DNA from 3 places in the Phyllobacterium sp. SB3 genome. Region 1 is predicted to be linked to each of the others. Evidence: predicted binding sites of a transcription regulator. Region 1 holds the regulator's gene; each other region holds the start of a gene.
What was found. The regulator LexA, encoded in region 1, represses DNA repair genes until DNA is damaged. The targets are predictions, from matches to a motif close to TGTTCNNNNTGTGTTCNG.

Region 1 (4,028 bases):
CTGTTGACTGTGAGCAATATTCGCCAGCAACTGACCCAGCGCATTCTGCATAATATCAAGGGGGAACCGGGCGATATTGCAACGTCGCTCGTGACCGGGCAGCGTGACGGAATAAGCGATGATACGAACAACGCCATGCGTTTAAGTGGTTTGTCTCACATATTGTCGATCTCCGGTTTTCACATGGCTTTGGTCGCAGCAATTATCATAGGCGGGCTGCGAGCAGTATTCGCCCTGTTTCCAAATGCATCGGTCCGTTATCCGGTTAAGAAATTCGCTGCCGTCATCGCTTTGCTGGGCTCCGCATTCTATCTCCTGCTTTCGGGCGCCGATGTTGCGGCACAACGAAGTTTTGTGATGCTTGCCGTTATGCTGCTGGCGGTAACAGTTGACCGGTCGGCGATCTCCATGCGCAATCTTGCTATTGCGGCATGTATCACTTTGGCCATTTCACCGCATGAAATTTTAGGTCCCGGATTTCAGATGTCATACTCAGCGACGGCAGCGCTTATCGCCTTTTACGGCTGGTGGTCTCGGTATCAATTAAAGCGAAGTCGTCGGGGGAAGGGGACGGGATACGGGATGTGGTCAATTCCGTCGCGAGCGTTGAACTATGTTGGTGGTATCGCCATGACTTCGCTCGTCGCAGGAACAGCCAGCGCAATTTTTGCAGCTTATCATTTCAACAATACAGCTCCCTTCGGACTGATTGGAAACGCACTGGCATTGCCGGTTGTCTCAATACTGGTGATGCCGTTTGCCGTACTTGGCCTGCTCGCCATGCCTTTCGATCTCGATTGGCTGCCGTTCGCTGTCATGGGGCAGGGTATTGAATTGGTCATCATCATCGCAAAAGCTGTGGCATCCCACTCGCCCAGCGGAAACCTTGGCTTGATGCCCCCGTTGACGCTTATTCTTTTGGCCACAGCGCTTCTGCTGCTGGTGTTTCTTTCAACGTGGCTGCGGTTGTGTGCTTTACCGCTTCTTGTATTGGCGTTTATTGTCATGGGGAATTCGAACGAGCCGAGCATAATGATTTCAGAAGACGGCAAACTCGTTGCTCTAAGGACCAGCGAAGGAAACCTCGCCATCAACAGGGCAGTGGGAAGCGCATTTCATCTGAAAAACTGGCAGCAAGGATATGGTGCAGATGAACTCATTAAGCCTGTAGGAGCTGGGCTTGCTGTCAACGACACGCAATTCGAATGCTTTGAGCGGGTTTGCACCGCACGGGAGCCGGGAGGACTGGTTCTTGCATATACGGACGATCCTGAAAAAATGACCGATGCATGCATGTCAGGTGATATTGTTATTCTTGCCTATGCAGCCGAAGCCCCTACGTGCCGGGATGCTGGCGTATTGACGATTTCAAAACGCGATCTGGCAATTAAAGGGGCGATGGAAATAAGCTTCGACAATTCGCAATCCAAAAATAATTCAGAATCGAAAAACCCGGCGGATGCACTTTCACACCGCCTGCAAACTGCCCAGATGACATATGCTGTTGGGCAATCTAATCGACCCTGGAATACCTATCGCAATTATTCACGTGCTGCGCGAAATCTTCCTGACAAGCGCTCAAAGGAGAACTCTGGCAGCTTTCGTAACAACGCCCTGCAGGAGCGTATTCTTTCAGCGAGCCCATTCCTGCTCCTGATGCCGCAACTCAATAGCGACGTATCAGGCCGACCAATTTGCCCTGCACCTGAACCCGGTCTGGTCCAAAAATTCGTGTTTCATAGGCTGGATTCGCTGCTTCAAGTGCAATTGATGCACCCTTGCGCCGGAACCGCTTCAAGGTTGCTTCCTCATCGTCAACAAGAGCAACGACGATTTCACCGGGGCTGGCTGTATCGCCGCGTTTTATGACAACGGTGTCGCCATCAAAAATTCCGGCCTCGATCATGGAGTCACCCTTGACCTCAAGTGCATAGTGCTCGCCGCTGCCAATCATATCTGGCGGAAGGTTCAGCATATGAGTCTGGTTCTGGATTGCAGCGATAGGCACACCGGCAGCAATCCGGCCCATAACCGGAATACTGATCATGTTTGCAGCAACGATGTCTGCTGAGCTTGCTTGAGGGCGAGGCGGCGCAATATTGCGGCCGAGGCTGCCTTCTATGACACTTGGGGAGAACTTACGCTGGGCATTCAGTCCCGGCGCTATCGAATCCGGAAGGCGGAGCACTTCCAGGGCCCGGGCCCTATTTGCAAGGCGCCGAATAAAGCCTCGTTCCTCCAGCGCTGTGATAAGGCGGTGGATGCCCGATTTGGATGCGAGATCCAAGGCATCCTTCATCTCATCAAATGAGGGAGGGATACCCGTTTCCTTCAACCGTTCATGAATGAAAAGCAGAAGTTCATGTTGTTTGCGCGTGAGCATGGGGCGATCCTTCAGCGTGGAATCGGAAAAACAAAACCAGAACAAACACTATATGTTCCAGTTGTGTTCCACAAGGATTAATATCTGGTATAAACCAGCCACTTATAGCACACGACGGTAAAAATTAGACGAAACGTTGTGAAAAAGGCGAGAAGCGCCGATTAGCTGCTTACAGGAGGCCCGCTTGACTGGCGGACAATAAGGTCCACCGGCCAAAGTTCGTGAATGTCATCAACTGGCTCTCCATCAAGCACGCGCACGAGCATTTCAGCAATCCGGGTGGCCGCAGCCCGCATCGACGACCGCGTCGTGGTCATCGATGGCACCATGTTGCTGGCGTTGAGATAGGGGAAAACGTCATCATGCGTGATGAGCGACACCTGTTTGCCGAGTTGATAGCCATTATTGCGTACGGCACGAGCGACGCCCAGAGCAGTCATCATTGATCCCGCAATAATAGCCGTCGGCTGTGGTGTGCATGCAAGCAGGCGCTGCGTTTCGCGGAAGCCGATTTCATCGGAGAAACGGTCATGCACGATGAACCGCGAATCTATTTCAATACCGCGTTCGCCAAGTGCTTGCCGATAACCAAGCTCGCGATGTTCGGAGAATGTGAACCCCCTCAAGCCATCGATCATGGCGATATGGCGGTGCCCGAGATCAAGCAAATGGCTCGCCGCCTGATAAAACGCGCCCTGATTATCGATGTCGAGCCACGCGTGCGGTTTGCCGACATTGGTGCGTCCATGCAGAACAAAAGGAAACTTTGCGTCGATCAGCATCGAAACGCGCTCATCCACGAGAGACGGGTGAGAGACAATGATGGCATCGACGCGCTTGCTGGAAATCAGGCGCTTGTAGACCGAGATTTCATCATTGTCGACGAGAGGACTGATGAGGAAGTCTATTTCGTCATGCGCAAGGCGTTCTGCCAAGCCGGCAAGAAACTCGGCTGTGTGCGGTCCGAAACGCTGGCTTGATTCAGCGGGAACGATAATGCCGATGGCGCCAACGCGGCCCATGGCGAGCCGCCGGGCATTTGCATTTGCACTATAGCCGAACTTTAACGCCGCCTTGTTGACCCGCTCGCGCGTCGCTTCATTGACTTCAGGATAGCCGTTCAATGCCCGGCTAACTGTCGTCTGCGAAAGGCTGAGTTTATCAGCAAGTTCTTTAAGCTTCATGCCGGATGTCCAAACTACGTTCCGATCTGTGCGGTCCATCATCTAACTCAGCTTACTATAACCATACTTCAAAGCGCTTTAAATGATCAGAACAATTTTATTTGTACGATTACAGGCGTTCATAAACTATTTATTGACAATCGATTTGCGTTTTGACACCTTCCATCCAAAGCGCTTTGGATTGGTTAATTTCATCACTGATGCGCTTGAGGAGGGGTTTATCGATTGGGGTTACCTGCCGTCCGGCACTGGCGATCCATCAAACATTTTTGGGAGGGTTTATGAAAAAGAGTTCAATTCTTGCAGGTGCCCTGCTTGCAGCGCTTCTGTCTTCCGGTGCCTACGCGGCAAATCTTTCTATAGTTTACAGCTCGACCGGTAATGAGACTGCTGAGCTACGCAAGCAGCTTGACCGGTTTGAGAAAGAGACTGGAAATAAAGTTTCGATTGTTGCCATGCCA
Region 2 (4,028 bases), on a different contig from region 1:
CGGTTGCAGCCGCCAGCAGGATTTTGTCGGAAAAGGTCGATGCCAAGACATCTGCCGACCTGTTTAAATCTTCGCTCTCGGAAGTCAAATCCCGTTTGAACTAAAAAGAAGATCGACTTTCAAAAACTGAACGAAGCCGCCGAAAGGCGGCTTTATTTTTGCTCAGGGCATATTTCCAGAATGTGCGAGCTGTTTCGTAAAGAATGTCTGGAACTTGCGAGCGAAAACCTGAAGAATGTCAGAAAAATTGATGATTTTTGCAGCAAATTCGCTATCGCCGATTGCAATTTAGTTGTGCCCGATTGAAATCAGGCTTGGCGCTCTTTGAGTGGCGAAAAGCTGAAGCGGTGCAGGCCAACAACAGGCCCATGCTCCTCCATCGCATTGCGATGAATTTCCGTACCGTAGCCTGCATGTGATTCCAGCCCGTAAAGCGGATAGTATTGCCCGGTCTGGCTCATCATCCTGTCTCTTGTAACCTTGGCAAGTATCGACGCTGCGGCGATGGAAACCGAACGCTGATCGCCTTTGATCATGGCTGTGGCCGGGCAGGGCAGTCCGGGAGCAACATCTCTGCCATCAATCAATGCATGGCCCGGAATGATTGCAAGTCCATGTGTTGCCCGGCGCATTGCCTCAAGAGCAGCTTTTAGAATGTTCGTCGCATCGATCGCTGGCGCGGAAATACTGGATATTCCACAAGCCAATGCATTTTTTATAATGATTTCAAATAGTTCTTCGCGGCGCTTTGCCGTCAGGCGTTTCGAATCATCAAGTCCATCAGGGATTTTCTTGGGGTCAAGAATAACTGCGGCCGCAACCACAGGACCCGCCAGCGGCCCACGGCCTGCCTCATCGATACCGGCAATAAACTGGATACCGGAACGCATCAATTTCCTCTCGCTGGCAAAGTCGGGCTTGTCAGCAGTCAAGGGAAGCAGCAGAGAATCAGAACGTGATCGAGACATCTTGCGGCGACTCTCGCATTCGTCCTGATTCTCTGCAAGTCCCTGAGCAGCCGATGGGGCAAGGCTACTCAAGGTTACCGTCAGGCGGGGATGGGGATCGGGCCTGACGGAAGGGTGTTTCTAAAACAGCGTTAGTTGCTCGCTTCCGGGTGTTGGTGAGAAAAGATCAGTCCGTAGGCGCTTCTTGTTTATATTGATGCCAAGCCGCTTAGCAGCGATCTCAAAACGTCGTCCGATTTGCCATGCATAGGGGCCTTCGCCCCGCATGCGCTTACCCCATTCGGCATCGTAATCCTTGCCGTCGCGCATGGATCGAACCAGTGAAAGAACATGCCGGTAACGATCCGGATAGTTGCGAAGCAGCCATTCCTTGAACAATGGGCTAACTTCCAGCGGCAGTCGAAGCAGGACATACCCAGCCTCCAGCGCACCCATGGCGCGGGCACTGTCAAGGATGCGTTCGATCTCGTGATCGTTCAACCCCGGAATAAGTGGGGCGACCATAACGCCAACCGGAATCCCTGCTTCCGAAAGGCTTCTCAGGGCTTGCAGCCGCCGCGTAGGCGTTGATGCACGCGGCTCCATGGTACGGGCAAGCTTTCCATCCAGTGTCGTGACTGACAGGCAAACCTTGGCAAGACCCTTCTCAGCCATACGGGAGAGGATGTCCTGATCCCGCACGACCAATGCAGATTTCGTAACGATTCCAACAGGATGCTGATGAGCCTCCAGCACCTGAAGAATGTCACGCATGATGCGCCATTTCTTCTCGATGGGTTGATAGGGGTCGGTATTGGTTCCTATGGCAATTGTCTTTGCCGTATATCCGGGCTTGGACAATTCCTTATCCAGCATCTTCGCGGCATCAGGTTTGGCGAAGAGTTTTGACTCAAAATCGAGACCGGCGGACAGCCCCATATAGCTATGTGTCGGGCGGGCAAAGCAGTAGATGCATCCATGCTCGCAACCACGATATGGGTTGATAGACCGGTCAAAACTTATGTCAGGCGAGTCATTACGGGTTATGATCGTACGCGGCTTTTCGAGCTGCACCTCTGTCTTGAATGGCGGGAGATCCTCAATGGTTTCCCAACCATCATCATAGACGTGGCGGCTTTCTGCTTCGAAGCGCCCGGTAGGGTTCATTCCCGCACCGCGCCCGCGTCGGCGCTCTCCATCTATTCGCAAGCCGGCATCTTCGATCAACGCGTTGGCATGTTGTGCTCGGCCGCTTCCGAATGCGGCCTTGTCCGCCTGCACTACAATGTTCATCTGCGTTCTCCTTGCCAAGTACGCCGATTCGGCGGCACTACAACGTGAATCTATTCCTATCAAATTATGAGAACAAATCAAGAACAATTTAGATAAAACGATTGATGGAAATTCTAGTCACATTGATATATTGGCTAGATATGATCTCCGTCCTGATTGAAACCCGGAACTCAGACGAACTGTTGGCCAGAACGCTTGCGGGACTGGTTGGTGGAGCTGTCGAGGGACTTTTGAGTGACGTGATTGTCGTCGATTATGGCTCCTCGGACCAGACTCACCGCGTGGCTGATGCAGCTGGCTGCATCTTCCTTCAGGATCAGACACTGATCGATGGTTTCCGGCGGGCGCGCAGCGAGTGGTTTTTGCTTATAGAACCCGGTGCAAGGCTGCTTGATGGGTGGATTGAGCCCGTCGCTGTCCATGTCGAGCGCGCGCAGGGGCCCGCCTGTTTCACCTGCTCACATGCTCACCGCAAGCCGTTGTTCAACAGGCTTTTCTCGAAGCGTAGCCCTATTGCCGATGGGCTTTTGATCTCCAAGCGGCAAGCGATGGCCTTGCTGAAGCCAGAGAAGAAGGCAGCCGATCTGGCACGCGGTCTCGCAATGAAGCGCCTGCGGGCAGAAATTATTCCGACAGGATAGACTAGGCTTTTCCGGTTCTTTTGAGATGCTCATCGAGACGAGGCATGATCTCGACGAAATTGCAGGGCATGTGGCGATAATCAAGCTGGTACTGGAGAATATTGTCCCAGGCATCCTTGCAGGCCCCGGGCGAGCCCGGTAATGCAAACACGAAAGTAGCGTTTACGACGCCGCCAGTTGCACGGGACTGGATCGTGGAAGTCCCGATCTTGTCATAGGAAATCCTGTGAAAGACTTCGGAAAACCCATCCATTCTCTTCTCGAATATCGGCTCAAGCGCCTCCGGCGTCACATCCCGCCCGGTAAATCCGGTGCCGCCTGTCGTGATGACAACATCAATCTGTTTGTCCTTTGACCAAGCAAGCACGCGCTCGCGAATTTTGATCACATCATCAGTGACAATGGCGCGGTCTGCCAATATATGGCCTGCCGCTGCGATGCGATCGGCTAGCGTTGTGCCTGATTTGTCGTCATCGAGGGTGCGCGTATCCGATACCGTAAGAACCGCAATTTTGACGGGTACGAAAACGCGCTCTTTATGCTGCTCCAAGGTCAGTGTCCTTCTTCAGCGCTATGGGTCTCGATCACGAACCACGATGGATAGGTCTTCCGCAAATGCGAAGCGGCAGCACTAGCTGCCTCATCATTATCGTAAATTGCAAAACAGGTGGCGCCTGATCCGGACATCCGTGCGAGCAGAGGTGAAGTCGAATTCAGAGCGTCTATTGTTTCCACTATCTCGGGTAGAAGCTCGGCCGTTGCAGCAAACAGATGGTTTTTGGTCTGCTCAAGATAAGCGCAAACATCAGCGATATTTTTCAACTCCGGAATGGCTGGTAATCCGGTATTATTCCGCTTTTTCAAGGCGTTGAAAACTTGAGGCGTAGAAATTGCATTGCCATCATTGACGAGAACCATCGGCAGGCGGGGGACGGTGGCAACCTTTTCCAACTCTTCGCCAATGCCTCGGGCAACCACAGGTCTGCCGTGCAGGCACATGGGCACATCTGCACCTAAACTCAGTCCGATATTGTTGAGTCTGGCAGGATCGATACGGATACACCAAAGGGAGACCAGTGCTTTCAAGGTTGAAGCCGCGTCGCTCGAACCTCCGCCGATACCCGAGGCAATTGGCAAGTGTTTATCC
Region 3 (4,028 bases), on a different contig from region 1:
CGCTCCGGATCGACAGCCACGCCACCCCAATTGAAGACACCGAAATTGCCCGGATAGATCAATGATCCTTGCAGCGAAGGCGGAGTGTAACGCCCTTCATAACGCAGCTTGAGGAATTCGATCCGGCACACGAGCTGGTCGAACATCGACACGCCCCACATATCCTTGCCGGTAAGAGGTGGCGGCGAGAATGTCAGATCGGAAATGGGCTGCGTGGGCGAGGTAAAATCACCTTCGATTGCGCCTGACGGCGCTGGTATTTCCTTAACTGGAATGATGGGTTCGCCGGTACGGCGGTCCAGCACGTAAATGTCGCCCTGCTTGGTTGGCCCCACCAGTCCGGGGACAGTTCCATTGGCGGTATTGATATCAACCAGCGTCGGTTGCGAAGGCACATCCATGTCCCAAAGGTCATGATGGACAGTCTGGCGCACCCAGCGCATCTGGCCGGTATTCAAATCAAGAGCGACAATCGATGACGAGAACTTCTCGACATTGGCCGAGCGCCCTGCTCCAAGCTGGTCGGGCGTCTGATTGCCCAGTGGCACATAGAGCAAGCCGAGTTTTTCATCGGCGCTGGAAACAGACCAGCTATTGGGTGAATTGTGCGTGTATGTCTGGCCCTCAGGCAACGGCGTCGTTACATCCGGATTGCCTGAATCCCAGTTCCAGACAAGAGCGCCGGTATTGATGTCAAAGGCACGGATAACGCCGGATTGTTCCTGCGTCGAGTAGTTATCGTTGACCGCACCACCAACAATAATCTTGCCAGCCGCAACAACGGGCGGTGACGTGGAGTAATAATAACCTGCAGGATTGTATGGCATGCCTTTTTCAAGATGCAGCGTGCCCTTATCGGCAAAGGACGGACAGACCTGACCGTTTGCAGCATCCAGCGCAATAAGACGGGCATCGGAAGTCGGCAGATAGACCCTCTCGGCGCACGGCTGTCCCGGTGTTGCAGCAGGATCGGCATAATAGGAAACGCCACGGCAGGTTTGATGCTGACGATCCGGATTCATTCCGGAATTCGAATCGAATTTCCACTTTTCCTTGCCAGTGGCGGCATCGAGCGCGATCGCCCAATTATGCGGTGTACAAATGAACAGCGTATCGCGAACCTTCAGAGGCGTAACCTGATACGTCGTTTCGCCGACATCTTCCGGCAGCTTCACGTCACCTGTCTGGTAGGTCCAGGCAACTTGCAGCTTGTCGACATTGTCCGTGGTTATCTCCTTCAGCGGCGAATAACGCTGGCCGTAGGGCGTGCGCCCATATTGATGCCAGTCGCCAACAGGCATGTTGCCGCCAAGATCGACCGCATCCGAGACGATTTCCTTGCTCAACTCTCCCGTAATCTGAATTGGGTCCTGGCTCATCGAATAACCGGCAACAACCAGCGCGGCCACCACAGCAACGGACAGTGCAGCAGTCGGGCCGCCAGATGTTGAGGTCAAACCTCTTCTTATCCATGGTGTAAGCAGCCAAAGGCCGAGAACCATGATGACACCGCCACGAGGCGCGAGCTGCCACCAATCGAAACCGATTTCCCATATGGCCCAACCGAGCGTGCCTATGACCAGCAACGCGTAAAGCAGCAGCGCGGATGACCGCCTGCGGAACAGGAGCAAGGCAACCACAAGGAACGCGAGTGCGGCGATAATGTAATACCAGCTGCCACCGAGAACCGCGAGCCAGACACCGCCAACACCAAGCGCTGCGCCAATGAGAAGGAAAACAAGTGCCGTGAGAGTGATTGCCATGGGGAGAGTCCCTTTCCAAGCCCAATCAAAACTGATGGTCCTGACATGAGGCAGCGAATGCGCCAGCGGCTGTCAAAACCTTGAAGTCAACGAGTCACTAATTAAAATGGGTAAGCTCATATATCGGGCGACGCAATATGAAGACTTGATATTTCAACCGCACGCTTCAACTGAAAATCGCGCACCAATTGTAATTGTTCTCTTTTTGTATCGCATTTTTCTGGTTTTTCGGTACCGAATCACTACATTGGGTTCAAATGTCTGGATTGCCTGACGATATTCCATTTTTCGACGAACCTGATGTGCCACGCCAGCCTTCGGGAATAGCTGCGCGCGCCATGCAGGCCCGTAGCGCGCCATCCTATCTCAACGGCCTAAACCCGGAACAGCGACTGGCGGTTGAAACAACCGAAGGACCGGTACTCGTCCTGGCAGGGGCAGGCACCGGCAAAACCCGCGTTCTGACCTCGCGTATCGCGCATATCCTGTCTCTGGGCAAAGCCTGGCCAAGCCAGATCCTCGCCGTTACCTTTACCAACAAGGCGGCGCGAGAGATGAAGGAACGCATTGGCGTTCTCGTCGGCGGCGCTGTTGAGGGCATGCCCTGGCTGGGTACGTTCCACTCTATCGGCGTTAAACTTCTGCGTCGTCACGCGGAACTGGTAGGCCTTCGTTCCGACTTCACCATTCTGGATACGGATGATGTCATCCGTCTCATAAAGCAGATCATACAGGCCGAAGGTCTGGACGATAAACGCTGGCCGGCCAAGCAGTTTGCCCTGATGATCGATGGTTGGAAGAACAAGGGTCTTGGACCTTCGGAAATTCCTGAAGGCGACGCACGCTCCTTTGCCAATGGTAAGGGGCGCGAGCTTTATACCGCCTACCAGAACCGCCTGAAGACATTAAACGCCTGCGACTTCGGCGATCTGCTTTGCCATCCGATCCGCATTTTTCGCGCCTATCCCGACATCCTCAAGGAATATCACGCGAAATTCCGCTACATTCTCGTAGACGAGTATCAGGACACCAATACGGCGCAATATATGTGGCTTCGCCTGATCGCGCAGGGCTCGAAGAATGTTTGCTGTGTCGGTGATGATGACCAGTCAATCTATGGCTGGCGCGGGGCGGAAGTCGATAACATCCTGCGGTTTGAGAAAGATTTTCCCGGCGCAGTGGTTATCAGGCTGGAGCGTAATTATCGCTCAACAGCCCATATTCTCGGCACGGCGTCCTATCTCATTTCGCATAATGAGGGACGACTGGGCAAAACGCTTTTTACCGATGCGCCAAATCCGGAAGATACCAAGGTCAATGTTCACGCCGGTTGGGACTCCGAGGAAGAGGCCCGCGCCGTCGGCGAAGAGATTGAGCAAGCTCAGCGCAAAGGCCACAACCTCAACGATATTGCCATTCTCGTACGCGCCTCGTTTCAGATGCGTGAGTTTGAAGATCGTTTTGTCACGCTTGGTCTGAACTACCGCGTTGTCGGCGGCCCGCGCTTCTACGAGCGCATGGAAATTCGCGATGCGCTGGCCTATTTCCGCGTCGTCGCCCAAGGTTCGGATGATCTGGCGCTTGAGCGCATCATTAACAATCCGAAGCGCGGTCTCGGCGAAGCTGCGATAAGACAGGTACATGATTATTCGCGGGCCAAGGACATCAGCATGCTTGATGCAGCCGCGGACCTTGTTGAAACGGAAGAACTGAAGCCCAAGCCGCGTTCCGCTATGCGCGAAGTGGTGGAAAATTTCCGGCGCTGGCAATCGCAGATCGATTCAATCCCCCACACGGAACTGGCCGAGAAAATTCTCGACGAGTCCGGCTATACGGCCATGTGGCAGGCTGATCGTTCCGCCGAAGCTCCCGGACGGCTTGAAAATCTCAAAGAACTTATCCGCTCGATGGAGGAATATGAGTCACTACGTTCGTTCCTTGAGCACGTAGCACTCGTCATGGATGCTGAGCAGAACGAAAATCTTGATGCAGTGAACATCATGACGCTGCATTCAGCAAAAGGTCTGGAGTTTGAAACGGTCATCCTTCCCGGCTGGGAAGAAGGCCTGTTTCCGCATCAGCGCGCGCTGGATGAAGGTGGGCGTTCCGGGTTGGAAGAAGAGCGCCGTCTCGCCTATGTCGGGCTGACGCGCGCCAAGAAAAACCTGCATATATGGTTTGTCTCCAACCGCCGTATTCACGGTCTGTGGCAGTCGACCATTCCTTCCCGCTTTCTCGAAGAACTGCCCGAAGACCATGTGGAAG

Region 2: the regulator LexA is predicted to act here: its motif matches at 2,309-2,326, upstream of ABKW30_RS28910 (glycosyl transferase family 2).
Region 3: the regulator LexA is predicted to act here: its motif matches at 1,959-1,976, upstream of ABKW30_RS13585 (UvrD-helicase domain-containing protein).

Annotation. Positions count from the first base shown of each region.
Region 1 is NZ_JBDYKI010000004.1:540,167-544,194, reverse strand. It holds partial or broken gene ABKW30_RS18080 (ComEC/Rec2 family competence protein) at 1-939, shown strand, start outside; gene lexA (transcriptional repressor LexA) at 1,667-2,383, opposite strand; gene ABKW30_RS18070 (substrate-binding domain-containing protein) at 2,545-3,567, opposite strand; gene ABKW30_RS18065 (ABC transporter substrate-binding protein) at 3,849-4,028, shown strand, end outside.
Region 2 is NZ_JBDYKI010000016.1:4,623-8,650, forward strand. It holds gene ABKW30_RS28895 (F0F1 ATP synthase subunit B) at 1-104, shown strand, start outside; gene ABKW30_RS28900 (ribonuclease HII) at 309-968, opposite strand; gene ABKW30_RS28905 (PA0069 family radical SAM protein) at 1,089-2,240, opposite strand; gene ABKW30_RS28910 (glycosyl transferase family 2) at 2,345-2,881, shown strand; gene moaB (molybdenum cofactor biosynthesis protein B) at 2,883-3,431, opposite strand; gene ABKW30_RS28920 (4-(cytidine 5'-diphospho)-2-C-methyl-D-erythritol kinase) at 3,434-4,028, opposite strand, start outside.
Region 3 is NZ_JBDYKI010000003.1:498,927-502,954, reverse strand. It holds gene ABKW30_RS13590 (glucose/quinate/shikimate family membrane-bound PQQ-dependent dehydrogenase) at 1-1,763, opposite strand, end outside; gene ABKW30_RS13585 (UvrD-helicase domain-containing protein) at 2,021-4,028, shown strand, end outside.